3 regions of the Burkholderia sp. AU30198 genome follow, and region 2 is predicted to be linked to each of the others. Evidence: riboswitches for the same ligand, from Rfam matches in the RefSeq annotation. Region 2 holds a riboswitch; each other region holds the start of a gene.

Region 1 (10,237 bases), on a different contig from region 2:
GCGGATAACCGAACGCATCGCTCGCACGCTCGGGCGTCAGCACGTCGTGCACGGGGCCGGCCCACGCGTGGCCGCGGCCGTCGAGCAACAGCGCGTGCGTCGCGAAACGCCGCGCGAGATTCAGATCATGGCACGAGAACAGCACCGTGCGCGGGCCCGCGTCGAGCCATGCGGCCAGCGCGGTCAGGCAATCGATCTGGTGGTGCAGGTCGAGATGCGCGAGCGGTTCGTCGAGTAGCATCAACGGCGCGTCCTGGCACAGCGTCGCGGCCAGCGCGACACGCTGCCGCTCGCCGCCCGACAGCGACAACACGTCGCGCGACGCGAGCGCGGCGAGGTCGAACGTCGCCAGCGCGTCGCGCGCGGCCGCGCGGTCGCCGTCGCGCTCCCAGCCCCAGCCGCCGAGATACGGAAAGCGGTTGAGCAGCACCGTGTCGAATACGGTCGCGCTGAATACGTCGTGCAGTTGCTGCGGCATCAGCGCGCGGCGCTGCGCGAGCTGCTCGGGCCGCCATGCGGCAAGCGGCCGGCCGTCGATCTCGACCTGTCCGCCGGCCGGCGGCTGCAGCCCGGCGAGGGTCGCAAGCAGTGTCGTCTTGCCCGCGCCGTTCGGCCCGGCGACGCACCAGATCTCGCCGGGACGGAACGCCCGGGTGAAGCCGTCGAGCAGCGTGCGCGCGCCGGCCTTCAGCGTCAGGTCGACGGCCGCGTAGCTCATGTCGCCGGCCATGGCGTGCAGTGCGGCCCCCGTCATCGCATCGGCCTCCTCAACAACATCCAAAGGAACACCGGCACACCGATCAACGCGGTCATCACGCCGACCGGCAGTTGCGCGGGCGCGATCGCGGTGCGGGCGAGCAGGTCGGCCGCCATCACGCCGCCGCCGCCCGCGAGCATCGCGGCCGGCAGCAGCATCCGCTGGTCGTTGCCGAAGGCGAGCCGCAGTGCATGCGGCACGACGAGGCCGACGAAGCCGATCGTGCCGGCCGTCGTCACCGCGGCCGCAGCGGCCAGCGACGCGACCAGATAGATCCGCACGCGCAGGCGCGCAACGGGCACGCCGAGCGCGAGCGCGGTCGCATCGCCGCGCAGCAGCACGTTCAGTTGCGGCGCGGCCGGCAGCGCGACGCAGGCGGCCAGCACCAGCGCGCCCCATGCGAACCACGGCGCGGTCACGCCGTTCAGGTCGCCGGTCAGCCAGAAGATGATCCCGCGCAGTCGTGCATCGGGTGCAAGCGACAGCAGCAGCGTGACGAGCGCGCCCCACCCTGCCGCGATCACGACGCCCGTGAGCAACAGCCGCGGCGACGCGTCGCGCGACTCGCCGCGCCACAGCTCGCGGCGCGCGAGACCGAGCACGAGCGCGACCGACACGAGCGAGCCGGCAAACGCCGATGCGTCGACGAGCCACCACGCGCCGCCCGCGATCATCGCGACGAGCGCGAAGCCGGCCGCGCCACCCGATACGCCGAGCACGTACGGCTCCGCGAGCGGATTGCGCAACAGCACCTGCAGCAGCGCACCGGCGAGCGCGAGCAGCGCGCCGCATGCGAAGCCCGCGAGCGCGCGCGGCAGACGCAGCGTGCGGACGATGTCGGCGAACAGCGCGTCGCCGCCATGCGGCACGAGCGACGCAAGTGCCTGCCATGGCGACATCGGCACGCTGCCGATCGACAGCGACGCGACGAACAGCAACGCGACCGCCGCGGCCAGCGCGGCCCAGATCGCGGTGGCGCGCGCGGCGCTCATGCCGCGCATGGCGCCGCACACGACGTGCGGCGCCCCCGCTTGCGGAGGCCGGCCGGTCGTGACTGAAGCGCCGCGCGGACGATTGGGGTCAGCATCGAAGAAGATTCCGTGAAGCGTTGCGCGCCCCGCCTCCCCGCAGGCCGCGCGTCACGAAGCCCGTGCGGGCTCCCCGTCTCGGCCGGTATCCGGGCTGGCGGCGGTCCGGCTCGCCTTCCCGCGCGATGACGCGCAGTGGCCCGCGTCCGCATGCAACACCTGCACGTGAAACGCGCCCGAGCCGGCCTGCGTCACGGGACGCGGCCGCTTACCGTTGCGGGGGCAGCGCAGGTTGGCGGGCTCCTGGCGCCCGCGCCCTGCTTCCCGTTTAACTGCGCGTTCCACGCGCGAGCACCGAGGCGGCGCCAGTTTAGGAGCGGGTCGCGCGAGCGTCAAGGAAGCGTCCGGACACGCACGGGACGCGCCGATTCGCGGCAAGAAGCGGGGGTGTTACGACTGGAAACGTTACAGATGTCGGATTGCGCGTTATTCCGCGCTAAAATGCTGGGTCTTTAGAGGACGCAGCAAATGCTCAACGAACTCGAAACATTATCTCAAAATATTGGCCGTCTGATTTCGCTTAACAAGCGCTATCACTCGGAACGGCTCGCGCTCGAGGAGCAGGTCGCGCAATTGCGCGCGGATGCGGACGCTGTCCGCGCGGAACTCGCGCAACTGCGCGACGAACGCAATGCACTTGAGGCCGAGCGTGACACGCTGTCGGCAAAGATCGACGACGCCCAGGTGAAACTGAACGCGATTCTCGAAAAGCTGCCGCGCTCGAAAAGCGCGGAGCAAGCCGACAACCAGCTCGACCTGCTGGATGCGCAGGCGCGTGCGGATGGCGATGACGCGGCCAGCCACGGAGAACATGCATGAGCACCAAGCAGATCGAAGTCTCGATTCTCGGTCAGCCCTATCGGCTCGCCTGTTCGGCCGAGACCGAAGCAGCGCTGCTCGAAGCGGTCGCGCGCGTCGACGCCGAAATGTCGAAAATCCGCTCTAACAGCTCGGTACGCGGTACCGATCGCATCGCCGTGATGGCGGCGCTGTCGCTCGCGTCCGAATTGCTGCGGTTGCAAACGAGCGTGCGGCATGGTGAAGCATTTCCGGCGGAAGAAATCCGTCGTACAATGCACCAGATGAACGAACAGCTCGGCGCGGTGCTCGCACAGCACGAGACGCAGTAACGTTTGATCGATGCGTCGATTCCCCTTGATCTCGGCGATCAACGGTGGTCAAATTGGCGCAACGAAACACAGTTCAGTCAGCTTCCCTGCCTGGTTCGCCAAGGTCATATATTCCTTGAACCAATGCCATGTGCACGGTTGCGGAAATTTGTAGCACGGGCGCGCGCGTCACTCTGTCTGATGTACCCGAAGTGCTGCTAACTGCGACCAATTCTGAACCCTAGGTTCAGGATGCCGGCCTAGCGGCCAAGGCGGGGACCTATCCAACGGCATCGGGCAAAGCCCGGTGCCGTTTTCTTTTGTAGCAGCCTTTTTCTGCGTCGATCACGATCCATGCAATACTGGCTGATGAAGTCCGAACCGGACGAAGCAAGCATCGACGATCTCGCCAACGCACCGCAGCGCTCGCTGCCGTGGACGGGCGTGCGCAATTATCAGGCGCGCAATTTCATGCGCGACACGATGAAGATCGGCGACGGCGTGCTGTTCTATCACTCGAGCTGCCCCGAGCCGGGCATCGCGGGCCTCGCCGAAGTGTCGTCGACGCCCTACCCCGATCCCACGCAGTTCGATCCGAAAAGCCCCTATTACGATCCGAAGTCGACTCAGGAAGCGCCGCGCTGGCTGCTCGTCGACGTGCGCTACGTGAAAAAATCGCCGCTCGTGCCGCTCGCCGCGCTGCGTGAACACGACGAACTCGCCGACATGCGCGTGCTCGCACGCGGCAACCGGCTGTCGATCACGCCCGTCACACGCACCGAATGGCGCTTCATCACCGAAAAGCTGATGAAGTAGGCGCGCGCCAAAGGTCAAATCTGGTCAGTACGCGCCGCCGCCGCGGAACTCGCGGCACTTTCGCGCAGCCTAAGCAACCGCTGTCGGCCGATCAGGCCGGTTGTCGTTTTTTTCGTCGCGCGGGTCGCCCGCGTCGTGCACGCGCGATCCGCGTGCACGCCCTCGCACAAGGAGTCCAACAATGACCAAGAAATCCGCACTCGCGCTGTCGCTCGCCCTTGCCGCTGCCGTTCCCGTCGCGTTGACGCTCGCGTCTTCCACCGCGCACGCGCAAACCGCGAACCCGCACTTTCCGGAGCCGGCGGGCGTGCTGTCGCTGTCGTCGCAGGCCAGCACCGACGTGCCGCAGGACATCATCCACATCACGCTGTTCTACGAGCAGCAGGCCAAGGATCCGGGCAGCCTCACCGCGCAGCTGAACCAGCGCGCCGACGCAGCGCTGTCGCAGGCGAAGGGCGTCTCGGGCGTCACCGCACACACGGGTGCATTCTCCGTCTATCCGAGCACCGATCGCGACGGCAAGATCTCCGCATGGCGCGGTCGCACCGAGGTCGCGCTCGAATCGCGCGATTTCGCGGCAGCGTCGAAGCTTGCGGGCCAGCTGTCGAACCTGATGCAGGTCGCGAACGTCGAGTTCTCGCTGTCGCCCGAAGCGCAGCGCGCGGCCGAGCAGAAGCTGACGACCGAGGCGATCAAGTCGTTCCGCGCCCGCGCGGACGAAGCCGCGAAGGCCTTCGGTTACAGCAGCTACACGATCCGCGACGTGAACGTCGGCGGCGGCCGCAACGTGCAGCCGTACCCGCGCATGATGGCGATGGCCGCAGCACCGATGGACAGCGCCAAGATGAGCGCACCGATCGCGGTCGAAGGCGGCAAGGCCACCGTGTCGGTCACGGTCAACGGCTCGGTGCAGATGAAGTAACGCGCAGCGCGCGGCAGTCCGAAATGAAAAACGCCGGCCCGAGGGCCGGCGTTTTTCATTGACCTGCAGGTTGTCGATGCCAGCGCCGATGCACGCGCCGCTCGCACGTGCATCGGCGTCGCATCACGCAGCGGCGGTCGCCGCGCGACGGCGATATGCCCACACCATCAGCGCGATGCCCGCGAGGATCATCGGCATCGACAGCCACTGCCCCATCGACAGGCCGAGCGCGAGCAGGCCGAGGAAGTCGTCGGGCTCGCGCGCGAACTCGACCGTGAAGCGTGCCAGGCCATAGCCGATCAGGAACAGCGCGGAGATCGCGCCCATCGGCCGCGACTTGCGCGAGAAGAAGAACAGCGCGAAGAACAGCACGATCCCTTCGAGCGCGATTTCATAGAGTTGCGAAGGATGGCGCGGCAGCATCTGGTATTGCATGAACACGTCGGCGAGATGCCACTTCTCGACGAGCTCCGGATGCTTCGGCAGCCATGCCGCATCGTCGCGCATCGCGCCCGGGAACAGCATTGCCCACGGTGCGGACGGATCGGTCACGCGACCCCACAGTTCGCCGTTGATGAAGTTGCCGAGCCGCCCGGCCGCGAGCCCCGTCGGCACCATCGGCGCAACGAAATCGGTGACCTGCAGCCAGTGCCGCTTGCGCTGCCACGCGAACAGCATCATCGCGAGCGTCACGCCGAGGAAGCCGCCGTGAAACGACATGCCGCCTTCCCACACCTTGAACACGTCGAGCGGATGCGAGAAGTAGAAATCGGCCTTGTAGAACAGCACATAGCCGAGCCGGCCGCCGAGCACGGTGCCCAGCACGCCGTAGAACATCATGTCGTCGATGTCCTTCGCGGTCCAGCCCTGCGCCGCGACGTGCGGCAGCTTCAGGCGGATCCGGCCGACGACGATCGCCGCGATGAAGCCGACGAGATACATGAGCCCGTACCAGCGCACGGCCAGCGGCCCGAGATGGATCGCAACGGGGTCGAAATTCGGGTGAATGATCATGGGTTAGCGAAGAAGTTTTCGAATGCGGTACGGCTGTCGCACACGCGCAGTACCGCGCTTTGGACGGCACCGGCGCGCTATCGTTCACGTCACGTGGCGACGCCCTGCGCGCGCACGACGTCGATGAAGCCGGCCAGCACGGGGCTCACGTCGCCGGTGCGCCACACGAGACCCGTCTCGACGACCGGCGCGTGACCGGCAAGCGGCCGGTAGACCACGCCGGTGCGCCGCAGGTTACGCAGCGATTGCGGCACCAGTGCGACGCCCATGCCGGCCGACACGAGGCTGACGATCGTCTGCATCTGGATCGCCTCCTGGCCGATGCGCGGGGTTTCCCCCGCCGCGCCGTAGCAGCCCGTAATGATGTCATAAAAGCCGGGTGCCAAACGACGCGGAAAGATCACGAGCGGCAACGCGGCGACTTCCGCGAGATGGACGGGCTCGTCTTCCGGCGCGTCGCTCGCCGCGGCCGGCATCGCGACCACCAGCGGTTCGCGCACGACAGGCAGGTACGACAGCCCGGCCGCGTGGCGCGGCGGCACGGGCGGAATGACGAGCCCCGCGTCGATGCGGCCGGCGACGAGTTCGTCGATCTGCACGTCGCTCGTCGCCTCCGCGAGTTGCAGGCGCACCTGCGGATAGCGCGCACCGAACGCGCGCAGCAGCGCAGGCAGCAGCCCGTAATCGGCGGTCGATACGAACGCCAGCGACAGCGAGCCGGCCTCGCCGCGCGCGAGCCGTCGCGCAAGCGGCGGCAATGCATCGGCCGATGCCAGCAGCCGGCGCACGTCGGGCAACAGCGCCGCGCCGACCGCCGTCAGCGCCACCGAGCGCTTGGTGCGCACGAACAATGCGACGCCGAGCGCGTCCTCGAGCGCGCGGATCGCCTGCGACAGCGGCGGCTGCGTCATCGACAGACGCTCGGCCGCGCGGCCGAAGTGCCGCTCGTCGGCGACGGTCGCGAAATAGCGCCACTGGCGCAGGTCGGGAGTCGGATCGGCCATGGCTCACTCATTCGATAAACGACTTAATAAGCGACAAATAATATATTGGACATCCCAATCCGGAAACTCCATGCTTGATTGATCCGAACCGGCACGCCGTTCACCGGCGTTGCCCAGACAACGATGGAGTCCCCCATGGCTTACAACCGTCGCTCGAAGCACATCACGCAAGGCGTGGCCCGATCGCCGAACCGCTCGATGTATTACGCACTCGGCTACCAGAAGGACGATTTCGACAAGCCGATGGTCGGCATCGCGAACGGCCATTCGACGATCACGCCGTGCAATTCCGGCCTGCAGCGCCTGTCGGACGCGGCCGTCGCGGCCGTGAAGGCGGCCGACGCGAACCCGCAGATCTTCGGCACGCCGACGATTTCGGACGGCATGTCGATGGGCACTGAAGGCATGAAGTACTCGCTCGTGTCGCGCGAAGTGATCGCCGACTGCATCGAGACCTGCGTGCAGGGGCAATGGATGGACGGCGTGGTCGTCGTCGGCGGCTGCGACAAGAACATGCCGGGCGGGATGATCGCGCTCGCGCGCCTGAACGTGCCGGGCATCTACGTGTACGGCGGCACGATCCGCCCCGGCAACTGGAAAGGCCGGGACCTGACGATCGTGTCGTCGTTCGAGGCCGTCGGCGAATTCACCGCGGGCCGGATGTCGCAGGAGGATTTCGAAGGCGTCGAGCAGAACGCGTGCCCGACGTCGGGTTCGTGCGGCGGGATGTACACCGCGAACACGATGAGTTCGTCGTTCGAGGCGCTCGGGATGTCGCTGCTGTACTCGTCGACGATGGCGAACCCCGACCAGGAGAAGGTCGATTCGGCCGCCGAATCGGCGCGCGTGCTGGTCGAAGCGGTGAAGCGCGACCTGAAACCGCGCGACATCATCACGAAGGCATCAATCGAGAACGCGGTGTCGGTGATCATGGCGACCGGCGGCTCGACCAACGCGGTGCTGCACTATCTCGCGATCGCGCACGCGGCCGAGGTCGACTGGACGATCGACGACTTCGAGCGCATCCGCAAGCGCGTGCCCGTGATCTGCGACCTGAAGCCGTCGGGGAAGTACGTCGCGACCGACCTGCATCGCGCCGGCGGGATTCCGCAGGTGATGAAGATCCTGCTCGACGCGGGGCTGCTGCACGGCGACTGCATGACGATCACCGGCCGCACGCTCGCCGACGAGTTGAAGGACGTGCCGAGCGTGCCGCGCGCGGACCAGGACGTGATCTTCCCGATCGACCGTGCGCTGTACAAGGAAGGCCACCTTGCGATCCTGAAGGGCAATCTCGCGGAAGACGGCGCGGTCGCGAAGATCACCGGCCTGAAGAACCCGGTGATCACGGGCCCGGCACGCGTATTCGACGACGAGCAGAGCGCGATGGATGCGATTCTCGGCGACCGGATCCGCGCGGGCGACATCCTCGTGCTGCGCTACCTCGGCCCGAAGGGTGGCCCCGGCATGCCGGAAATGCTCGCGCCGACCTCCGCGATCATCGGCAAGGGGCTCGGCGAATCGGTCGGCTTCATCACGGACGGCCGCTTCTCGGGCGGGACCTGGGGGATGGTGGTCGGCCACGTCGCACCCGAAGCGTTCGTCGGCGGCACGATCGCGCTCGTGCAGGAGGGCGACTCGATCACGATCGACGCACACCAGTTGCTGCTGCAGTTGAACGTCGACGACGCGGAACTCGCGCGCCGGCGCGCCGCATGGCAACAGCCGGCGCCGCGCTACACGCGCGGCGTGCTCGCGAAATTCGCTGCGCTTGCGCGCCCGGCGAACCAGGGTGCCGTCACCGGTTGACGCAGGTGCATCAAAACATGCGACCCCGATAAACATGGCCGCCGGGGGAACACGCAAAACGCGCCTTCCCTTTGCTTTTATAATGCGCGGACCATGTAGCCGGCCGTCCCCGCCGGCGGAGAACCGCATGAAACACTCGATATTGCGCGCCCTGCTCGCCATGCTGCTGATCGGCAGCGCGGCGGCGGTGCGCGCCGACCAGGCCGACGGGCTCGCGCTTGCCCAGCGCAAGAACTGCATGGCCTGCCACGCGATCGGCAAGCCGCTGATGGGCCCGTCGTTCCGCGACATCGCCAGCAAGTATGCGGCGCGCGGCGACGCCGTCGACTACCTTGCTCAATCGATCGTGAAAGGCAGCGTCGGCGTTTGGGGCAGCGTGCCGATGCCCGCCAATACGCAACTGACGACCAGCGAAGCCCACACGCTCGCGCAATGGGTGCTGTCGGTGCGCTGAACCTGAACCGGATCCGGGCGGGAATAGCCGCCGTGCCGGGTTCCGCCGACAAGCTGGCCTGCCCCGGCTGACCAGTGCAGTGCCTCGCCGGCGGTTTCACCGCCTCTTACTGCAATCGCACCCCGTTTTTACCGGAACGTCCGCGCGCTCAACCGGCATGACCGGCACCGCGGCGTGCGATCTCTTCGTCGACCGCGTCGCGAACCCAGTCCATTACCTCGGTTTCCAGCGCCAGCGCCACTTCGCGCGTGATCTGGCCGACCAGCCAGGCCGAATGCTCATTCAGCGCGTCGCGACAGCGAGCTTCGATGGCGTCGCGCCCTTCCCCGGTCAGATAGTTCGTCAGGCGATTGCGCAGGCGCTCGGCGATGTGCTGCGCATCTTCCGGCGTCAGCCCGGCGGCGGCCTGCGTATCCGGCTGCGGCGCGGCGGCCGGTACGACAGCCTCCGGCAAGTGCGCTTCACGCGCGTGCCCGATCGCTTCGTGCGCCACCGCGGCGAACGCGTGTTGCGGCGCATCGTCGGCCAGCGACGAGCGCAGCGGCGCACTCATTGCCGCCGAGTCTTCGGCGACCACGTGCTCCGCGGCACCGGGTTCAGCCGGCGCATCGGTCTCGCCAATCGCAGCAGCAGCAGCAGCCGTCGCTACGTCGCCCGGCAGTTCGACCGCCGGCACGTGCGGCGTCGGCACGGGTTCGACCACGACAGAATCGGGGTCAAGTTCACTTTGAACGGAATCGGCCGGCGCCGCACTGGCGGTGTGCGGGGCGACCACGTCGGTTAGCACCGGAATCGCCGCACCGGCGGGCGGTTGCGGCACAGCGGGCGCGATCGAGCGCGCCGGCACCGGCTTGCCCGGCACCAGCACGTCGGTCAGCGTCGGGATCGAGGATGAATCGGCTTCGGTCACGGGAACACTCCGTCGACGGTTGCGGCTAGCTGCCCTGCTTGTAGTTGTTCAGCGCGTAGCCGCGGTCGCGGTAGAACCGGTAGCGGTCGCGGCCCGCGGCCAGCTCGTCCGGCGCGTTGCCGACCACTTCGAGCAGGCGCTCGAAGCGGGCGAACTGCGCGGGCACGGCTGCGCCGAGGTTCAGCAGCACATGATGATGCGGTGCGCGGTCGAGATCCGCGGCCAGCACGATCGGCGTGCCGGCTGCGTGCTCGCTGTCGACACCGCAATGCGGGATGAAATCGAGCGGCGAAAACGTCCAGAGCCGCTCGTCGAGCGCGCGCAGACGCGCGGGCTCGGCGAGCACGACGACCG
Region 2 (10,237 bases):
GCAAGCGAGCCGAGCGCTTCGCCTTCCGGCATCGTCGTCTTGCCCGCGAAGCGCGTGAGGATCACCGTCTGCGCGACGCCGGGCAGCGTCAGCTCGACGCCGAGCGTTGCCGCGCACGCGGCCGTGGCCGTCACGCCGGGTACGATTTCGTACGGAATCCCGAGCGCCTTGAGACGGCGGATCTGCTCGCCGATCGCACCGTACAGCGACGGGTCGCCCGAATGTACGCGGGCGACGTCCTGCCCTTTCGCATGGGCGCCGGCGAGCAGCGCGACGATGGCGTCGAGGTCGAGCTCGGCCGTATTGACGACCTGCTCCGCGCGATGGCCGTCGAGCACGGCGGCCGGCACCAGCGAGCCCGCATACAGAATCACCGGGCATGTGCGCACGAGGCGCTGGCCCTTCACCGTGATCAGCTCCGGGTCGCCGGGGCCCGCGCCGATGAAATACACCGTCATCGAAAAATCTCCGTCAATTCATGGGATGACCGGCCGCGCGGCGTCATGCGCGCGCGGCCGGATCGAGCGCGTCGATGAGCGCCGCGGCCGAGTCGAACGCGCGGTCGGCGTCGGGCAGCGGCGGCCGGCGCAGCATCACGACCGGCAGCCTGCGTTCGCGCGCGACGTCGAGCTTGGCTTCGGTGGCCGCGCCACCGCTGTTCTTGCTGACGACGACGTCGATGCCCATCAGCGCGAACAGCGCGCGCTCGCCGTCGAGCGTGAACGGCCCGCGCGCGGCGATGATCTGCGCACGCGCGTTACCGGGATGCGCGTCGAGGCAGCGCACGAGCCAGAACTGGTGCGGCGGGATCGCGTCGAGATGCGCGAGCGGTTCGCGGCCGAGCGTGAACAGCGGCCGCTTGAACGGCGCGAGCGCCGCTTCGATGCCGGCCCAGTCGTCGACCATGCGCCAGTCGTCGCCGGGTTGCGGCGACCACGGCGCGCGGCGCAGCGCCCACAGCGGCACGCCCGCTTCACGCGCGGCGGCGGCGGCATTCGCGCTGATCTGCGCGGCGTACGGATGCGTCGCATCGATCACGAGGCCGATGCCGGCACTGCGCAGATACGCGGCCAGCCCGGCAGCGCCGCCGAAGCCGCCGACACGCACGTCGCAGCGCAGGTCGTCGGGCACCTTGCCGAGCCCGGCCAGGCTGTAGACGTGACGGGGGCCGAGTGCGCGTGCGATTTTCAGTGCGTCGCCGGTGCCGCCGAGCAGCAGGATGCGCGTGCTCATCGCGCTTCCCCGACGAAGCGGCCTTGCCGGTCGATCGCGAACATCTCGACGGCGACCGACGGCGGCACGATGTCGCGCGCGACGCGCAGCGCCTGTGCGCAGACGAGATCGCCGAGCGGCACGCCGTCGGCGTGGGCGAGCTTCATTGCTTCCTGGCTCGTGTTCGCGGCGCGCATCGCGGCCTGCAGCGTGTCGCTTGCGCCCGCGTCGGCCGCCCACTGCGCGAGCAGCGGCAGGTCGATGCTCGAATGGCGGCTGTGCAGGTCGAGATGGCCCGCGGCGAGCTTGCTGAGCTTGCCGAAGCCGCCGCACATCGACAGCCGCGCGACCGGTGCGCGCCGCAGGTGCTTGAGCACCGCGCCCGCGAAATCGCCCATCTCGATCAGCGCCATGTCGGGCAGTTGATAGTGCGCGCGCATCGCGTCCTCGCTCGCGTTGCCCGTGCACGCGGCAATGTGTGCGATGCCGTTCGCCCGCGCGACGTCGATGCCCTGGTGGATCGACGCGATATAGGCGGAGCACGAGAACGGCCGCACGATGCCGGTCGTGCCGAGGATCGACAGCCCGCCGACGATGCCGAGGCGCGGGTTCATCGTCTTCAGCGCGAGCGCTTCGCCGCCTTCGACGCCGATCGTCACGTCGAAGCCGCCCGCATAGCCGTGCTCGGCCGCCAGCGCTTCGAGGTGCGTCGTCATCATCTGGCGCGGCACCGGGTTGATCGCCGGTTCGCCGACCGGCAGCGTCAGCCCCGCGCGCGTGACCGTGCCCACGCCCGGCCCCGCATGAAAATGCACGCCGGGTGCCGCTGCGAGCGCGACGCGCGCGAAGATCAGCGCGCCGTGCGTGACATCCGGATCGTCGCCGGCATCCTTGATCGTGCCGGCTTCCGCACCGTCGGCCGTGGCCCGGCAGAACTCGAGCCGCATCATCACGCGCTGCCCCTTCGGCAACACGATCTCGACTGCGTCGTCCGCACGACCCGCGAGCAGCAGCCGCGCGGCGGCGAGCGACGTCGCGGTCGCGCAGCTGCCGGTCGTGTAGCCGAAGCGCAGCGGCGCGGGCTGTTCGGGGGTCTCGTCGCGCATCACGCGTCCGTTGTGTTCGTCGTGGCCGACGATGCGGTCGTGTCGGCCATATCAGCCGCGTCGGGCTTGCGCACGTCGTACAGCGTGACCGGCAATGGCTGCCGCCACGTATCGAAGCGGCCGAGCGGCTCGGCATGGGCGAGCGACACGCGCGTGAGCGTGCCGCCGTGCGCGTCGCGCCAGGCGGCAAGCGCCATCTCGCCCTGCAGCGTGACCGCGTTCGCGACCAGCCGGCCGCCGGGCTTCAAGGATGCCCAGCAGGCATCGAGCACGCCGGGCGCGGTCGCCCCGCCGCCGATGAAGATTGCGTCGGGCGCGGTGAGCCCCGCGAGCGCATCGGGGGCGCGGCCGGCGACGAGTTGCAGGCCCGGCACGCCGAGCGCGTCGCGGTTGTGCTCGATGAAGCGCTGCCGCTCCGCATGCGCTTCGATCGCGATTGCCTGGCAGGACGGGTGCGCGCGCATCCATTCGATGCCGATCGAGCCGCTGCCGGCGCCGACGTCCCACAGCAGCTCGCCGGGCGCGGGCGCGAGGCGACCGAGCGTCATCGCGCGCAGGTCGCGTTTGGTGAGCTGGCCGTCGTGGCGGTACGCATGGTCGGGCAGGCCCGGCGTGAGTGCCCGGCGCGGCGCGTCGGGGCCGGCCTGGCAGTCGAGCGCGACGAGATTGAGCGCGGCCGTTTCGTCGACGTTCCAGTCCTGTGCAAGCCCGTCGAGACGCCGCTCGAGCGGGCCGCCCAGATGTTCGAACACGCTGACGCGGGTCGGCCCGAAGCCGCGTGCGACGAGTTCGGCCGCGACGGCCGCCGGTGTGCGTCCGTCGGCACTCAGCACGAACAGGCGTCGCCCGGGCAGCAGGTGGCGCGCGAGCGTCGCCAGCGGACGGCCGACGAGCGAGACCGCGCCGACATCCTGCAGCGCCCAGCCGAGGCGTGCGGCCGCCAGCGACAGCGACGACGGCGCGGGCAGCACGCGCCATTCGTCAGGAGACAGCACGCGCGCAAGCGTGGCGCCGACGCCGAACAGCATCGGGTCGCCGCTGGCGAGCACGCAGACGGGCGACGCGCGCCGCGCGAGCACGCCCGCTAGATCGAACGGCGACGGCCACGTTTCGCGCGCGGCCGGCAGCCGCGCGGGCAGCATGTCGAGATGCCGCTTCGCGCCGACGACGAGCGTCGCGTCGAGCAGCGCGCGGCGCGCGCTGCGACCGAGCCCCGCGTAACCGTCGTCGCCGATGCCCACTACCGTCAGCCACGCCGTCATGCACCCTTCCCCATCGTTCGATTCCCTACCGTTTGTTGCGATGCGCGGCGGCCGGGCCGCCGCGCGTTGATTCGTTGATGATCCTGATCCGCTCCCGCGCCGTGCGTGTCGCCCGCCCGCCGATGCGATACGGCGACGACGTCAGCCGCGCGGCAGCGGGCCGATCAGGACCAGCAAGCCCAGGTACATGCCGCCGATCGACGCGATCAGCAGCCAGCCGAGCAGCAGCCACATGAGCGGCCGCACCCCGCTTTTCCTGTACAGGAACGTTCCGCCCGCCACGATCGGCACGCCGAGGCCGGCGAGCCCGACATTCTTCGGCCACTCGGCCGACGGTGCAAGCGGGATCAGCAGGCACGCGAGCAGCATCCAGGCCGGGATGGCCAGCAGGCCCAGCGCAATGCCCATGCCGAACAACTCCGTCCTGCCGAGTTTCATAGCGGATGCCGGCGGTCGCCGATCTGATGTCGAGCCGCCAATCGTACCATTTGCGAGACAGCGCAAAACCGGCTGCGGCCGTGCTGCGACGCGGTTGTGCGACGAATCGCCGATGCCGGATCGTCGTGAAAATCGGGTATCCTACGGCCGTTCGTTCGCCGGTGCCCTTCGGGGCCGAAGAGGGAACACAGGGCGCGCCATGCGCCGCTGTGGCTGCCCCCGCAACTGTAGACAGCGAGCCGATCTCCCCCTCATGCCACTGGTTCCACCGGGAAGGCCGGGAGCCGGCGCCGACCTGTCAGCCAGGAGACCTGCCGGCCTGAAAGTGCGTGCGTGCCAGTCGGCGTCGGGCGGGGTGTACCGATGCGTTGGCCGCGGCGCGACACTGTCCCGGTACCCCGTTGAGTTCCGCCCCCGTTTCGATTCCTGCGTCGCCCGTCGTGCGCCCGTCGGCCTGCCCGGGGCTCGTGCGCGTGGTCGCGGCCGCCGACGGCGGGCTGTGCCGGATCAAGCTGCCGGGCGGCCGGCTCGATGCGCGCCAGGCGCGTGCGATCGCCGCCGCCGCGCGTGCCTTCGGCTCCGGCACGATCGACGCGACCAACCGCGCGAATCTCCAGCTACGCGGCATTCGCGACGGCGCGGCCGACGCGCTGACGCGCGCGTTGCTCGACGCGGGGCTCGGCCCGTCCGTCGATGCAACCTCGAATGCGGCCGCCGACGCGGCCGCGCTCGCAGCGAGCGACGACGTCCGCAATGTGATGCTCAGCCCGCTCGCCGGCCACGACCCTGCCGCGCTCGTCGACAGCCGCGCGCTCGCCGTGCCGCTCTTCGACATGCTGGCGCGCGAGCCACGCCGCGGCGAGCTGTCGCCGAAATTCTCGATCCAGCTCGACGGCGGCGAATCGGTGGCGGCGCTCGATCACCCGCACGACATCTGGCTGGCCGCATGGCGTCGCGGCGACGGCGCGGTGCGCCTCGCGGCCGGGCTGGCCGGCTGCCCGCCGGTCGCGCACGGCGACCCGCCCGCTTCGATCGATGTCGCGCCCGATCAAGGTGTCGCGCTGGTGCGCGCGCTGCTGCTCGCATTCCTCGATCTTGCGCCGGCCGACGTCACGCGGATGCGTACCCTGCTTGCAACATGCGGTGAACGCACGCTGCTCGAACGCGCGCAGCACTATTCGCCCTTCCCGCTCGCGGCCGATCCGGCACTCGTCGGCTGGCGCCGCTCGCACGCCGACGCAGCGCTGCGTTTCGGCGTGCGCCCGTCGCTCGATGCGGCGCGCTGCAACGTCGGCGCGCAATTCGTGCTCGGCCGGCTCGATGCCACGCAACTGGAACGGCTCGCCGCGCTGGCCGAAACCGACGGCGACGGCACGCTGTCGATGACACCCTGGCAAGGCGTGTTCCTGCATCGCGTATCGCGCGAGCGCGCGCCGGCCACGCTCGATGCGCTCGCGTTGCTCGGCCTCGTCTGCGCACCGTCCGACCCGCTGGCGTCGCTGGTCGCATGTACCGGCAGCGCGGGCTGCGCGAAGGCGCGCGCCGACACCAAACACGACGCGCTCGCGCTTGCCGCGCGCATCGGCCACGCGGTCGACGTGCACCTGACCGGCTGCGAGCGCCACTGCGCGCTGCCGCATCCCGCGACGCACACGCTCGTCGCGGTGGCGCCCGCGCACTACGACCTTTACCGGCGCGACGCCGCTGCGGGCCTTGGCGCCCCGCTCGCGCGCCATCTGACGATTGACCAGGCCGCGGCCCGACTGACGGGCGCGCGGCACAGCCAGGACACCACCGATGCTTGACTACATTCGCGACGGGCAGGAAATCTACCGCCAGTCGTTCGCGACGATCCGCGCCGAGGCCGACCTGTCGCAGGTTCCGCCCGACCTCGAGAAACTCGCGGTGCGCGTGATCCATGCGTGCGGGATGGTCGACGTCGTCTACGACCTGCGCTTCTCGGCCGGTGCCGGCACGGCGGGCCGCGCGGCCCTTGCCGCCGGCGCGCCGATCCTGTGCGATGCGAGGATGGTCGCCGAAGGCATCACGCGCGCGCGGCTGCCGGCCGACAATCGCGTGATCTGCACGCTCGGCGAGCCGGAGGTGCCCGATCTCGCACGGCATCTCGGCAACACGCGTTCGGCTGCCGCACTCGAACTGTGGCGCCCGCATCTCGCGGGCAGCGTCGTCGTGATCGGCAATGCGCCGACCGCGCTGTTCCACCTGCTCGACATGATCGATGCCGGCGCGCCGCGCCCCGCGCTGATCCTCGGTTTCCCGGTCGGCTTCATCGGTGCGGCCGAATCGAAGGCGCTGCTCGATGCCGACAGCCGCGGCGTGCCGTACGTCGCGCTGCTCGGCCGGCGCGGCGGCAGCGCGATGGCGGCGGCTGCGGTCAATGCGCTCGCGACGGAGGTCGAATGACGACCGCGCGCGGACGCCTGTTCGGGGTCGGCGTCGGCCCCGGCGATCCTGAACTGATGACGATCAAGGCGGTGCGTGTGCTGCAGGCCGCGCCCGTGGTCGCGTATTTCGTCGCGAAGGGCAAGAAAGGCAATGCATACGGCATCGTCGAAGCACACCTGCAGGACGCGCAGACGCAACTGCCGCTCGTCTATCCGGTGACGACCGAGGCGCTGCCGCCGCCGCTGTGCTACGAGACGGTGATCGCCGACTTTTACGACACGGCCGCCGAAATCGTTGCCGCGCACCTCGACGCGGGCCGCGACGTCGCGGTGATCTGCGAAGGCGACCCGTTCTTCTACGGCTCGTACATGTACCTGCACGACCGCCTCGCGCCGCGCTACGACACCGAGGTGATCCCCGGCGTGTGCTCGATGCTCGGCGGCACCGCCGTGCTCGGCCAGCCGCTCGTCTATCGCAACCAGAGCCTGTCGGTGCTGTCGGGCGTGCTGCCCGAGCATGAACTGCGCGAGCGGCTTGCGCGGGCCGACGCGGCCGTCGTGATGAAGCTCGGCCGCAACTTCGACAAGGTGCGGCGCGTGCTCGACGAATTGGGGCTCGCGAAGCGCGCGCTGTATGTCGAGCGCGCGACGATGGCGAGCCAGCGCATCGTGCCGCTCGACGAAGTCGATCCGATGGCGTCGCCGTATTTCTCGCTGCTCGTCGTGCCGGGGGAAAAATGGCAAGGATGACGACTCCGCCCGCGATCGTGATTCTCGGCGCGGGCGCGCTCGATACCGCGCGGCGCATCCAGGCGCGCTATCCGGGTGCGCTCGTGCATGGCCTCGCATCGCGCGTCGCGGCCAACGTGCCGTTCGACGATCTCGGCGCGCACTTGCGCGAGCTCTATGCCCGCGGCTTGCCGATCGTCGCGCTGTGCGCGGCCGGCATCGTGATCCGCTGCCTCGCCCCCGCGCTCGCCGACAAGGGCGTCGAGCCGCCCGTGCTCGCGGTGGCGGAAGACGGTTCGGCGGTCGTGCCGCTGCTCGGCGGGCTGACCGGCGTCAACGTGATCGCGCGCGAAATCGCCGCGTGCGTCGGCGTCGCGCCGGCGATCACGACGAGCGGCGAACTGCGCTTCGGCGCGTGCGTGCTCAATCCGCCGGAAGGCTATGCGCTCGCCGATCTCGCGCAAGGCAAGCGCTTCGTGTCCGATCTGCTCGCGGGTGCGTCGACGCGCATCGATGGCGCGGCGCCCTGGCTCGACGATGTCGCGCTGCCGCGCGACGACGCGGCCGCGCATGCGATCCGCGTAACACCCGAGGCATGGCACGGCACGCGCGACGAACTCGTGATTCATCCGCGCAGTGTGGTGGTGGGCGTCGATGCGCATCGCATGCATGCGGACGATGCGCTCGCCGCACGCATCGAGGCGGCGCTCAACGCACATGGTCTCGCGCGGCTGGCGCTCGCGGCCATCGTGGCGCCCGCATCGGCAATCGGTGATACCGCACTGGAAGAAGCAGCGCAAACGCTCGACGTGCCGCTGCGCTTCGTCGATGTCGATGTCGATGCCGACGGCGACACCAACGCGACAATCGATGCTGCCGCTCTTCTCCGCAGCGCCCTGCGTGTCGCCCACACACTGCGCGCCACGACGAACGGCATTGCATGCGCAGTCGCGTCGCACCCGGTCGATCCGGCCGCGCTCGGCCGTGCGCGCGGCCGCCTGACGGTGCTCGGGCTCGGCCCGGGCGGCGCCGCGTGGCTCACGCCGGCCGCACGCGCCGCGCTCGCGGACGCGACCGACATCCTCGGCTACACGACCTACGTGAACATGGCCGGCCCGTTCCGCGACGACCAGCGCGTACACGGCACCGACAATCGCGAGGAGATGCAGCGCGCACGTCATGCGTTCGAACTCGCGGCCGAGGGCCGGCGCGTCGCGGTCGTGTCGTCGGGCGACCCGGGCGTGTTCGCGATGGCCGCGGCCGTGCTCGAAGCGCTCGACGAAGCGCGCGATCCGCACTGGGCGGCGGTCGACCTGCGCGTCGAACCCGGCATCTCGGCGTCGCTCGCGACGGCCGCGCAGGCCGGCGCGCCGCTCGGCCACGATTTCTGCGCGATCTCGCTGTCGGACAACCTGAAGCCGTGGGACGTGATCGAGACGCGGCTGCGGCATGCGGCGCAGGCCGATCTCGTGATGGCGTTCTACAACCCGATCTCGCGTGCGCGGCCGTGGCAGCTCGATCGTGCGCTCGATGTCGTGCGTGCGCACCGCACGGCCGATACGGTGGTCGTGCTCGGCCGCGACATCGGCCGGCCGGGTGCGACGCTCACGACGACGACGCTCGGCGCACTGCGCAGCGACCAGGTCGACATGCGCACGATGGTGATCGTCGGCTCGTCGACGACGCGCCGTTTTGCGATCGGCAATGCGCGCGAGTGGGTCTATACGCCGCGCTGGTATCGCTGAACCCGGTCAGCGCGTCGGCGTGACGCTGCGCGCGCCGGCATGTGCGATGCCGGCCGCGCCGTCGCTTCGCCAGAACCGGTACACGAGCACGCCGACGATGGCCTGTGCCACGACCACGAAGGCGACGCAGCCGGCCCATCCCCACCGATGCCAGCCGGGCACCGGCAGGATCGAGCCGAGGCTGCCGCCGAAGTAATAGCAGGACAGGTAGATGCCGATCGCCGTCGAGCGCGCGCTCGACGCCGCCTGCGAGATGAACGTGTTGGCCGATGCCTGTTCGACGAATACGGCGGTCGAGCTGAGTGCAAGGCCGGCCAGGATCACCGGTACGTTGTCGGACAGCGTCAGCAGCGCCCCGCCGATCGCGAGCGCGGCCGCGGCAAGGCCCGGTGCGCGCGGGCCGCGATGCCGCGCGAGGCGCCCTGCCAGCGGGGTCACGACCACCGCCACCAGAAACACCGCATAGATCGCGCCGATCCCGACCGTGCCGAAGCCGAACGGCGCGCGCGCAAGGCGCAGGCCGACGAACGTGAACGTCGCGACCTGCGACGCGAGCACGCATGCGCCGATCGCGAACGACGCGAGCAGCGGGCCGCGCGTGACGATGCGCCACGACGGCCCCGCACCGGCATCCGCATCGTGTTCGACACGCCGTGCGATCGCTCCGGACGCCGGAAGGCTCGCGTAGATCGCGACGCCCGTGACGAGACACAGCGCCGCGACGACGTCGAGCGCATGCCGCCAACCCCATATCGACGTCATCAGGTTGGTCGCGAAGCGGCCGGCGAAACCGCCGAGCGTCGTGCCGGCGACGAACAGCGCGCTGATCTCGGCCGACGTTCCACGATCGAAACGCTCGGCGATATAGGCGATCGACAGCGCGAAGACGAACGGCATGACGAGACCGGCCGCAAAGCGCGCACCGAGAAACGACGCGAAACTGCCCGCGTGCGCGGACCACACGATCGGCAGCGCGACGGCCACCGCCGCCAGCGAGATCGCGACACGCCGCTCGATACGCGCAGCCAGCACGCCGACGAACGGCGCGATAATGGCGACGGCCGTCGTGGTGGCGCTCACGCCCTGCCCCGCTCGCTCGGCGCTGACGCCGAAGGTGGCCGCGAGTTCGTGCAGGATGCCCTGCGTCGAATACAGATTGAGAAACGCGGCGAAGCCGCAGAGAAAGAACGCGATGCGCGTGGTCCTGTCGTTCATCGGAGCTGCCTGGTCGTCGATGCCGACAGTCTGACCAGCGCGCCGCGTGCACGCCAATACCGTTTTCATCGCGATTGATACCGGAACGACAACAATGCTCGACCTGCGCCGCCTCCGTTATTTCG
Region 3 (10,237 bases), on a different contig from region 2:
GCTGAACGTGCCGTTCGGCATCGCCGCGCTGGTCTGCACGTGGCTGCTCGTCCGCAACACGCGCGCCGACGAGCAACGGCCGCTCGACTGGGTCGGCTTCGTGCTCGCGGGCGGTGCGTTGACGTGTCTGTTGATCGGCACCGAAACGGCCGGCCAGCAGGATGCGCAGTTTGCCCGTGCGGGCTTGCTCGTGGGCGCCAGCATGCTGTTCGGCATCGCGGCCTGGCTGCATGCGCGACGGTGCGAACACCCGCTGCTCGACTTCACGACGCTGAAGGTGCCGACGTTCTCGGTCACGGTGGTCACCGGCTCGGTCACGCGCATGGCGATCAATGCCGTGCCGTACCTGCTGCCGCTGCTGTTCCAGATCGGCTTTGGACTGTCGCCGTTCCAGTCGGGCCTGTTGCTGCTCGCCAGTGCGCTCGGCAACCTCGGCATGAAGGCAGGCACGTCGTGGATACTCGACCGCTTCGGCTTCCGGCGCGTCGCGCTCGTCGACGTGACGATCGTCGGCTTCTTCACGATCGCGTGTGGCTGGCTGACCGCGTCGACGCCGCTGGCGATCACGCTGCTTGTCGTGTTCGTCTACGGATTGACGCGGTCGATGCAGTTCACGACGCTTGCGACATTGGCCTATGCGGATATCCCCGCCCAGCAGACGAGTGCCGCCAGCACGCTGTGGAGCGCGGCACAACAGATGACGATCGGGATGGGTATCGCGTTCGGCGCGCTGTCGCTGCGGGTGGCGGCGTTGGCGCGCGGCGATGCAACGGGCGTTCACTACGTGCTTGACGATTTCCGCTGGGCATTCATCGCCGCGGGCGTACTCGCGTTGCTGACGTTGCCGGGTTACGCACGGCTGGCGGCCAACGCGGGCGATCGGCTGCGAGCGGGCATGGCGCGCGGGTAAGTCGGCTCGGCGCTCACATTTGCGCGGCGGTCGGTGCGGGTTTTCGTTTTCGCTCGCTCACCTAAGGGCAAGGTGCGATTCGGCCGATATGCGATTTTCGCGACGATGCCGGTGTGATGCGGGAACTTCTGCGCATTTCCTGCACTAATCTGCCGCCGAGCCGCCGAGCCGCCGAGCCGCCGAGCCGCCGAGCCGCCGAGCCGCCGAGCCGCCGAGCCGCCGAGCCGCCGAGCCGCCGAGCCGCCGAGCCGAATCGCTCCTCCCCATGCGAGGCGATAGAAGTCACTGCGCGTCGTGAAAGATGATGCCGACCGTATGACGATGACCGGCCCGGACGCGGCTCACGCCGTGGCGCAGGTTGACGCGATAGACGCCGCGCGTGCCCTGCACCGGTCTGCCGTGGACTGCGAAAATCACCGCGTCGCCCTGTGTCAGCGGCACCACGTCCGCGCGCGATTGCATGCGTGGCCGCTGTTCCGTCAGGACGAACTCCCCGCCCGTGAAATCGCGCCCCGGCGCCGACAGCAGGATGGCGACCTGGAGCGGGAACACGTGCTCGCCATAGAGATCCTGATGGAGGCAGTTGTAGTCGTCCGGGCCGTATTGCAGGATCAGCGGGGTCGGCCGTGTCTGTCCCGCCGCGTGGCAACGATCGAGGAAGCTCGCATGGTCGTCGGGATACCGGGTGTCGATGCCGAGCGCCTGGTTCCAGCGATTTGCGATCGGCGTGAGGTGCGGATAGATCGTTGCACGCAACTCGGCAATGAGCGGAGGCAGCGGATAGGCGAAATACTTGTATTCGCCGCGCCCGAAGCCATGTCGCGCCATGACGACGCGCGATCGGTAAAGCCCGTCATCCGGATACCGCGACGCAAGCGCATCGCATTCGTGCGCTGACAGCAGGCCCGGCACGCGCGCGCATCCATGGTGATCCAGTTCGGCAGCGACGGCTGCCCAGTCGAGCGCGTCCATCCGTTGTGCGATGTCGGCGGATTCGACTGCGGGCTGCGGATCGGTACGAGGCACCGACTGGCTTCGCTGTGCGGCAGGTGGCATGAAAAGAGGCAGCGAAGCGGTGTCCGGTGGCGTTGCGCGCATGATGGGATCCACGATGAGAGTCGATGGCCCCAGTCTAATGTCGCACGAATGCCGATGCGCTCCAGATCTTGCGCTTCAATTCGGATGGACGGGGAAGCGCGCGTGGCGCGAAGAAGCCAGGTGGTGCGACACCGGCCCATGCGACGCGCGGTGTAGCGGAGCAGGGGAGCCGGGGAGCCGGGGAGCCGGGGAGCCGGGGAGCCGGGGAACAGGGGAACAGGGGAACAGGGGAACAGGGGAACAGGGGAACAGGGGAACAGGGGAACAGGGGAGCCGGGCGCGCTTCAGCGGAAAGGCGAGGGTCGAATCTGCACGAGGCGACGCGACCGGCTTTCACCGGCCGCCGTCGCCGCTCGCTCAGGCCACCGACCGGAACAACCAGTAGAGCCCGCCGGCAAGCACGATCGACGCCGGCAGCGTCAGCACCCACGCCAGCACGAGGCTGCGCACCGTGCCCCATTGCAGCCCGGAGCCGTTCGCCGCCATCGTGCCCGCAACGCCCGACGACAGCACGTGTGTCGTCGACACGGGCAATCCGTACACGTCGGCCGCGCCGATCGTGAGCATCGCGACGAGTTCGGCCGACGCCCCCTGTCCGTACGTCAGATGCTGCTTGCCGATTTTCTCGCCGACGGTCACGACGATCCGCTTCCAGCCGACCATCGTGCCGAGGCCCAGTGCGATTGCGACCGCAACCTTCACCCACGTCGGAATGAACTTGGTCGCGTGATCGAGCTGCTTGCGATAGTTGTCGATCGCGAGCTTGTCGTCGGCGGCGAATGCGGGTTGCCCGGATTTCTCGATCAGGCGGATCGCTTCGGATACCAGATACATCGTGTTGCGCACGTTGTCGATGTCGCGTTGCGGCACGGCGGCCATCGAGCCCGACGCGCCGACCGCGGTCGCGAGCGACGTGGACAATTGCTGAACGGCGGGGATCACGGCCGGCGTCAGCTCGCGATGCTGGACGTAACGCTCGACGTCGGCGCGCGGGTTCGCGGACGGTGCGACGCCGTTCGTGTACTTCCCGAACGTCGCGGCGGCCTGGTTCGCGACCGCAACGAACGTCTGCGTCTCGGCCGGCGTGACGGCCTTGTTCAGCGCATAGGCGGTCGGCACCGTGCCGATCAGGATCAGCATGATGAGGCCCATCCCTTTCTGCCCGTCGTTCGAGCCGTGCGCGAACGACACGCCCGTGCAGGTCAGGATCAGCAGGCAGCGAATCCAGAACGGCGGCGGCTGGTCCTTCGGCGGCTCCTTGTACAGCTCCGGAATCCGCACGAGGGCTTTCAGCACGAGCAGCAGCAGCGCCGCACAGAGGAAGCCGACGATCGGCGAGAACAGCAGCGACTTGCCGACGCCGAGCGCCTGGCCCCAGTCGACGCCGCTCGTGCCGGACGGCCCGTGCATCAGCTGGTTCATCAGCCCGACGCCGATGATCGACCCGATCAGCGTATGCGAGCTCGACGACGGCAACCCGAAATACCAGGTCGCGAGGTTCCACACGATCGCGGCGATCAGCAACGCGAACACCATCGCGAAGCCCGCACCGCTGCCGACCTGCAGGATCAGCTCGACCGGCAGCAGTTGCAGGATGCCGAACGCAACGGCGCCGCTCGAGATCATCACGCCGAGAAAGTTCCACAGGCCGGACCAGATCACCGCGACGTTCGGCGTCAGCGAGTGCGTATAGATCACGGTCGCGACCGCGTTCGCGGTGTCGTGGAAGCCGTTGACGAATTCGAAGCCGAGCGCGATCAGCAGTGCGGCGCCGAGCATCAGGTACGGGAACAGCGACCCTTCGCGCATCGGCGACAGATCGTCGATCAGGTGCGTGGCGATATAGACCGCGCCGATCGCGAGCACCAGCAGGAAGACGGCATAGCCGAGCTGCCTGGTGCGCTCGACGGAACCCGGACTGTTCGGGGCAGACGAAGCAGGTTGATTCATGACGGTATCTCGTAAGGGAACCGCGACCGATCCTAGCTTCGGCTAGCAGTCAGTTTGATGACAGCAGGGATGACGAACGGCGGGGCTTGCAGCGATGTAAGGTGGACATCGCCATGCGATTGCGATACGAGACAACACGTCGGCGGGCGTCGTGGCCCATATCGCGAACGCAACACGGCAGGAGGCTATGCACCAGTGTCGCGCGGATCGCCTTCCGCGATCAACAACCAGCCGTGCGGCGACGCAGCGAATGTCGTGCACGATAGCGGCGCCACGTCGATGCGGGTTGCTGCGCCGGAATCGATCCGCAGCGCATGCGCGACGGCCGCGCGCACGATCGGCGCATGCGTGATGGCGACGATGTCTCGACCGCGTTGCAGCGCGTTCAACCACGCGCCGACGCGGCGCATGGCTGCATCGAACGATTCGCCGCCGTGCGGCGACGCCAACGGATCGCCGATCCACGCGCCCAGTTCGTCAGGCCAGTCGCGCGCGAGGTCGTGTAGCCGCTTGCCGCGCCAGCTTCGGTAGTCGATGTCGCGCAGTGCGTCGTCGATGTCGGCGTGCAGGCCGAGCGCATCGGCGGTCTGCACCGCGCAGCGGGCCGGGCTGCACAGCACGAGCGAGCCGGCGACGTCCGTCCACCGGTCGCGCAGCGCCGCGGCGTCGGCGAGCCCGTGCGCGTCGAGCGGGTCGTCGTCGGGAAACGTGCCGGTGCGCATCGCCCGGGTCGATGCGTGTGCAATCAGGCGCAGCGAGGCATGCATGTTCATGGAGGTTTTCGGGGGAGCCGGGACGGGCGCGTTCGTCCACTTTTCGCCGCTTCAATACGCGAACGTTCGCGCGTACAATTCGCCCGATACGAAACGCGGAAGCCGGTGCAATTCCGGCGCGGTCGCGCCACTGTAACCGGTGATCCATGATCCCGGAAGCCAGACCTGCCTTCGTACCCATCCATCATTTGCCGGGGCGCGATTCCCCTGAGGTGCATCCATGAGCGAAGCAGTGCTGAAGCCGGCGGTCGTGCCGGCGCCCATCCCCGTCCGTGAACTGTTGCCGTGGGCCGTGTTCGTCGGCCTGATCCTGTTGCTCGCCCTCTATTTCGTCGGCGCGGAACAAGGCGCAACGTCGCTCGTGCCGGGCATGTACGTGCACGAATTCGTCCACGACGGCCGCCATCTGCTCGGCTTCCCCTGCCACTGACGCGGAGTTCATGATGGTCGGAAAGCTGCTCATGCGCGGGATGCTCGCAGGCATCGCCGCAGGCCTCCTCACGTTCGGTTTCGCGAAAATCGTCGGCGAACCGCAAGTCGATCAGGCGATCTCCTTCGAAGAAAAACTCGACGCCGCCAAGGGCGACGCGCCGGAACCCGAGCTGGTGAGCCGCCACACGCAGGCCGGCTTCGGCCTGCTGACGGGCGTCGTGACCTATGGCGCGGCGTTCGGCGGGCTGTTCTCGCTGGTCTTTGCGTATGCGTATGGCCGAGGCAGCCGTCTCCCGGCACGGCCGCTGGCCGCCTGGCTCGCACTGGCGGCGTTCATCGCGCTCGTGATCGTGCCGAACATCAAGTACCCGGCCAATCCGCCGTCGGTTGGAGACCCCGACACGATCGGCTATCGCACGGGGCTGTTCTTCCTGATGATCGCGATCTCGATCGCGACGATGGTGTTCTCGGTCAGCGTGCGCCGCCATCTGCTGGCGAAGCTCGGGCAATGGAACGCGTCGATCGTCGCGGGGCTCGTGTTCATCGCGATCATCGCGGCCGTGCAGCTCGGGTTGCCGTCGATCAACGAAGTGCCGGCTGCCTTCCCGGCCGTCGTGCTGTGGAAGTTCCGCGCCGCGGCGATCGGCATGCAGGTGATCATGTGGACGACGATCGGCCTGCTGTTCGGCGCATGGGTCGAGCGCGGCGAACGTATCGGCATGCGCGCCGCCTGACGCGCATTGCAACGGGGCGTGCCTAGCGCAGCATGCGCGGCGCGCTCCACGTCGATTCGCGCGCCAGCGCGACGAACGCGGCCAGGTAGTCGATCGACGCATCCGCCTCGCGGATGCCGAGGAAGATCTGCTTCGCGATCCCCTTCTTGCCGAGCTTGACCGGCACGACCGGCATCCGGTCGGCATATTCGTCGGCCAGCCATCGCGGCAGCGCAGCCACGCCGCGCCCGCTCGCCACCATCTGCAACATGATGTCGGTCGTCTCGATCGACTTGTGCCGCTTCGGCACGATGCCGGCCGGCGTCAGGAACTGGTTGTAGATGTCGAGCCGGTCGGTTTCGACCGGATAGGTGATCAGGATTTCGTCGGTCAGCTGCTCGGGCGTCACGTAATCGGCGTTGGCGAAACGGTGTGCGTCCGCGACCACCAGCACCTGCTCGTAGTCGAACACGGGGTCGAAGCGCAGCCCCGGCTTGTTCAGCGGATCGGGCGTCACGAGCACGTCGATGTCGTAGCCGAACAGCGCGCCGATCCCGCCGAACTGGAAGCGCTGCTTTACGTCGACGTCGACGTCGGGCCAGCGCGACAGGTACGGCGACACGACCTTCAGCAGCCACTGGTAGCACGGGTGGCATTCCATCCCGATACGCAGCGTGCCGCGCTCGCCCTTCGCGTACTGCTTCATTCGCTCCTCGGCCAGCTCGAACTGCGGCAGCAGCCGGTTCGCGAGCTTCAGCAGATACTGCCCGCCCTGCGTCAGCCGCAGGCCGCGCCCCTCGCGATCCCAGATCGGCGTGCCGAGCTGCTGCTCGATTTTCCGGACGGTATGGCTGAGCGCCGATTGCGTGACGTGCAGCGCATTGGCGGCTGCGGTCAGCGAGCCCTGGCGCTCGACTTCACGAATGACGACGAGATGGAATCGTTCCAGCATGGTTATCGCTCATCCTGCATTTTCATGAATAACTTTAATGGATGAATGAAATAATGCCATTTTATTTCATGGTTTGAAATCCCTATCATGGTTGCCGGACCTTCACTACTTCTGGACGGCAGCGCCATGGCGACGACACACAATCTCGGTTTCCCGCGCATCGGCGCCAAGCGCGAACTCAAGTTCGGCCTCGAACGCTACTGGAAGGGCGAATCGTCGCGCGATGAACTGAAGGCGCTCGGCGCGCAACTGCGCGAGCGTCACTGGCGCGACCAGCGCGACCTCGATCTCGCTCCGATCGGCGACTTCGCGTTCTACGACCAGGTGCTCGACATGAGCTTCACGCTCGGCAACCTGCCGAAGCGCGTGCAGGGCTTCCACGGCGATGCGCTCGACAACTATTTCCGCGTGGCGCGCGGCCGTTCTGCGCAGTCGGCGGAAGAGCATGCCGCGTGTTGCGGCGGCGTCGCGGCCGGCGAAATGACGAAGTGGTTCGACACGAACTATCACTACATCGTCCCGGAATTCCACGCCGACACGAACTTCTCGCTCGATCCGTCGCGCCTGCTGCAGCAACTCGCCGAAGCGAACGCGCAGCGCGTGAAGGCGAAGCCGGTGATCATCGGCCCCGTCACGTACCTGTGGCTCGGCAAGGCGAAGGACGACTCGGATCGCCTCGCGCTGCTGCAGAAGCTGCTGCCGGTGTACGGCGCGTTGCTCGACACGCTGACCGCACAAGGCGTCGAATGGGTGCAGATCGACGAACCCATCCTCGTCACCGAGCTCGACGCCGAATGGCAGCAAGCATTCAAGACCGCGTATGCCGCACTCGAAACGCGCCGGATCAAGGTGCTGCTCGCGACGTACTTCGGCCAGCTGCAGGGCAACCTGGCGCTCGCCGCGTCGCTGCCGGTTGACGGCCTGCACATCGATGCGATCAACGCCCGTGACGAAATCGACGCGCTGGTGCGCGAACTGCCGGCCGAGCGCGTGCTGTCGGTCGGTGCGATCAACGGCCGCAACATCTGGAAGACGGACCTGAACACCGCGCTCGACTGGCTCGAGCCGCTGTCGAAGCAACTGGGCGACCGTCTGTGGCTCGCACCGTCGTGCTCGCTGCTGCATGTGCCGGTCGACCTCGCGAGCGAAGCGAAGCTAGACGCCGAGATCCGTTCGTGGCTCGCGTTCGCGCTGCAGAAGCTCGACGAACTGAAGGTGCTTGCGACCGCGCTGAACCAGGGCCGCGACAAGGTGGCCGATGCGCTGGCCGCGAACGCCGCCGCGATCCAGTCGCGCCGCCATTCGCCGCGCGTGAACCACCCGGCGGTGAAGGCTGCGATCGCCCGGATCGACGCGCAGCTCGGCAACCGCGTGAGCCCCTATACGCAGCGAGCGCCGAAGCAGTCGGCCCGCCTGAACCTGCCGGCGTTCCCGACGACGACGATCGGCTCGTTCCCGCAGACCGGCGAGATCCGCCAGGCCCGCAGCCAGTTCAAGGCCGGTGCGCTGGATGAAGCGGGCTACCGCGCGGCGATGCAGGCTGAAATCGAACGCAGCGTGCGCGAGCAGGAAGCGCTGGAACTCGACGTGCTCGTGCACGGCGAAGCCGAGCGTAACGACATGGTCGAATACTTCGGCGAGCAGCTCGACGGCTACGCGTTCAGCCAGTTCGGCTGGGTGCAGTCGTACGGTTCGCGCTGCGTGAAGCCGCCGATCCTGTTCGGCGACATCAGCCGTCCGAAGGCAATGACCGTCGAGTGGATCACGTATGCGCAGTCGCTGACGAACAAGCCGATGAAGGGAATGCTGACCGGCCCGGTGACGATCCTGAACTGGTCGTTCGTGCGCGACGACCAGCCGCGCTCGGTGTCGTGCTACCAGCTCGCGCTGGCGATCCGCGAGGAAGTGCTCGATCTCGAGAAGGCCGGTGTGGGCGTGATCCAGATCGACGAGGCCGCGCTGCGCGAAGGGCTCCCGCTGCGCCGTGCGCAGTGGGGCGAATACCTGAAGTGGGCGGTCGAGTCGTTCCGCATCACCGCGAACGGCGTGCGGGACGACACGCAGATCCACACGCACATGTGCTATTCGGAGTTCAACGATATCATCGCGTCGATCGCCGACATGGACGCGGACGTGATCACGATCGAGACGTCGCGCTCGGACATGGAGCTGCTCGACGCGTTCGACAACTTCAAGTATCCGAACGAGATCGGGCCGGGCGTGTACGACATCCACTCGCCGAACATCCCGACGCAGGATCACATCGTCGGCCTGATGAAGAAGGCGGCTGAACGGATTCCGGCGCAACGCCTGTGGGTGAACCCGGACTGCGGCCTGAAGACGCGCCAGTGGGCGGAAGTGATTCCGGCGCTGACGAACATGGTCGCCGCCGCGAAGACGCTGCGCAACCAGGTGCAGTAGCGCGCGAATGCTGCGTGCCTGCTGTCCGGATCGATGATCCGGCGGCGGGTGTCGCACCGATCGAGATCGTCCCGGGCAGGCGCCGGGACGGGGCGCGTCCACTGTGTTTTGGGGGATCCCATCCCTGCCATGTTCGAACGTAACCGCTACGCGTTTGACCAGCCCGATCCGGAACTGGTCGATGCCATCCAGAAGGAAAACCGTCGCCAGGAAGATCACATCGAGCTGATCGCGTCGGAAAATTACACGAGCCCGGCCGTGATGGCCGCACAGGGCTCGTAACTCACGAACAAATACGCGGTAGGTTTTCCGGGCAAGCGCTACGACGGCGGCTGCGAATACGTGGACGTCGTCGAGCAGCTGGCGATCGAGCGTGTGCGTGCGCAGGTCGCCGAGCTGACCAAACGTTTCCCGGTGTATTCGTGGCAGCACGCTGAGGAGGACAAGGTGAGAAATGTGGAAAACGATGCGACCGAACGGCTGCTGAAGTCGCTCGACGACGACAGCGACGATTGTGGGGCGATGTACGAAGAGGTCGGCCGTGCGGTGGTGGAGCGGCTGCGGCGGACCGATCGGGACGCGTTGCGTACCATTGCCCGCGCGTGGGTTGAATGCGATGAAGCGCAAGCTGCGTTGCTCGACCTGGATTTTTATTCCATGGAGCTTGGCGCGGCAAAGGAACGTGGGGAGATCGCCGACGCCGTGCTGCGCAATGTGGTCCGGAAAGTCGTCTTCAAGGAATCGACATGATGACGATCGCGACGACGGGTTCGCGCATGCGCGCGGGATGGAGCACGAAAACGAGCCCGAGCCCGAGCGCGGCGTGCGCTGCACGATGTGCTTCGACATGCGTTTCGAGCGCGCCGCGTGCTATCCGGGGTTGATGTCCCGGGAATACAACCGGCACAAGGGCGGCGGCTCGGCACGCATGATCGAGATCAGCAAGCGCGACACGTTTTATCAGCAGGAGTACTGCGGATGTGTGTAT

What was found. Region 2 has a riboswitch for cobalamin ahead of cobG (precorrin-3B synthase). Riboswitches for the same ligand answer to the same signal wherever they lie in the genome.
Region 1: linked by a shared signal. The riboswitch ahead of LGN19_RS20390 (FecCD family ABC transporter permease) and the one ahead of cobG (precorrin-3B synthase) in region 2 are both predicted to bind cobalamin.
Region 3: linked by a shared signal. The riboswitch ahead of LGN19_RS30785 (CbtB domain-containing protein) and the one ahead of cobG (precorrin-3B synthase) in region 2 are both predicted to bind cobalamin.

Annotation. Positions count from the first base shown of each region.
Region 1 is NZ_JAIZSA010000009.1:82,020-92,256, reverse strand. It holds gene LGN19_RS20395 (ABC transporter ATP-binding protein) at 1-754, opposite strand, end outside; gene LGN19_RS20390 (FecCD family ABC transporter permease) at 751-1,749, opposite strand; cobalamin riboswitch at 1,908-2,159, opposite strand; gene LGN19_RS20385 (ATPase) at 2,314-2,664, shown strand; gene LGN19_RS20380 (cell division protein ZapA) at 2,661-2,975, shown strand; RNA gene ssrS (6S RNA) at 3,056-3,237, shown strand; gene LGN19_RS20370 (EVE domain-containing protein) at 3,309-3,770, shown strand; gene LGN19_RS20365 (SIMPL domain-containing protein) at 3,952-4,692, shown strand; gene lgt (prolipoprotein diacylglyceryl transferase) at 4,816-5,706, opposite strand; gene LGN19_RS20355 (LysR substrate-binding domain-containing protein) at 5,796-6,710, opposite strand; gene ilvD (dihydroxy-acid dehydratase) at 6,846-8,519, shown strand; gene LGN19_RS20345 (c-type cytochrome) at 8,647-8,973, shown strand; gene LGN19_RS20340 (DUF2486 family protein) at 9,122-9,883, opposite strand; gene LGN19_RS20335 (DNA polymerase III subunit chi) at 9,909-10,237, opposite strand, start outside.
Region 2 is NZ_JAIZSA010000004.1:303,222-313,458, forward strand. It holds gene cobM (precorrin-4 C(11)-methyltransferase) at 1-458, opposite strand, end outside; gene LGN19_RS12415 (cobalt-precorrin-6A reductase) at 502-1,233, opposite strand; gene LGN19_RS12420 (cobalt-precorrin-5B (C(1))-methyltransferase) at 1,230-2,318, opposite strand; gene cbiE (precorrin-6y C5,15-methyltransferase (decarboxylating) subunit CbiE) at 2,318-3,580, opposite strand; gene LGN19_RS12430 (hypothetical protein) at 3,722-3,988, opposite strand; cobalamin riboswitch at 4,161-4,352, shown strand; gene cobG (precorrin-3B synthase) at 4,459-5,823, shown strand; gene LGN19_RS12440 (precorrin-8X methylmutase) at 5,816-6,442, shown strand; gene LGN19_RS12445 (precorrin-2 C(20)-methyltransferase) at 6,439-7,173, shown strand; gene cobJ (precorrin-3B C(17)-methyltransferase) at 7,170-8,897, shown strand; gene LGN19_RS12455 (MFS transporter) at 8,904-10,112, opposite strand; gene LGN19_RS12460 (LysR substrate-binding domain-containing protein) at 10,207-10,237, shown strand, end outside.
Region 3 is NZ_JAIZSA010000017.1:203,157-213,393, reverse strand. It holds gene LGN19_RS30805 (DHA2 family efflux MFS transporter permease subunit) at 1-910, shown strand, start outside; gene LGN19_RS30800 (2OG-Fe(II) oxygenase) at 1,193-1,966, opposite strand; gene LGN19_RS30795 (inorganic phosphate transporter) at 2,366-3,958, opposite strand; gene LGN19_RS30790 (histidine phosphatase family protein) at 4,144-4,731, opposite strand; cobalamin riboswitch at 4,777-4,919, shown strand; gene LGN19_RS30785 (CbtB domain-containing protein) at 4,952-5,161, shown strand; gene LGN19_RS30780 (CbtA family protein) at 5,175-5,897, shown strand; gene LGN19_RS30775 (LysR family transcriptional regulator) at 5,920-6,828, opposite strand; gene metE (5-methyltetrahydropteroyltriglutamate--homocysteine S-methyltransferase) at 6,955-9,249, shown strand; partial or broken gene glyA (serine hydroxymethyltransferase) at 9,379-9,633, shown strand; partial or broken gene LGN19_RS30760 (epoxyqueuosine reductase QueH) at 9,998-10,237, shown strand, end outside.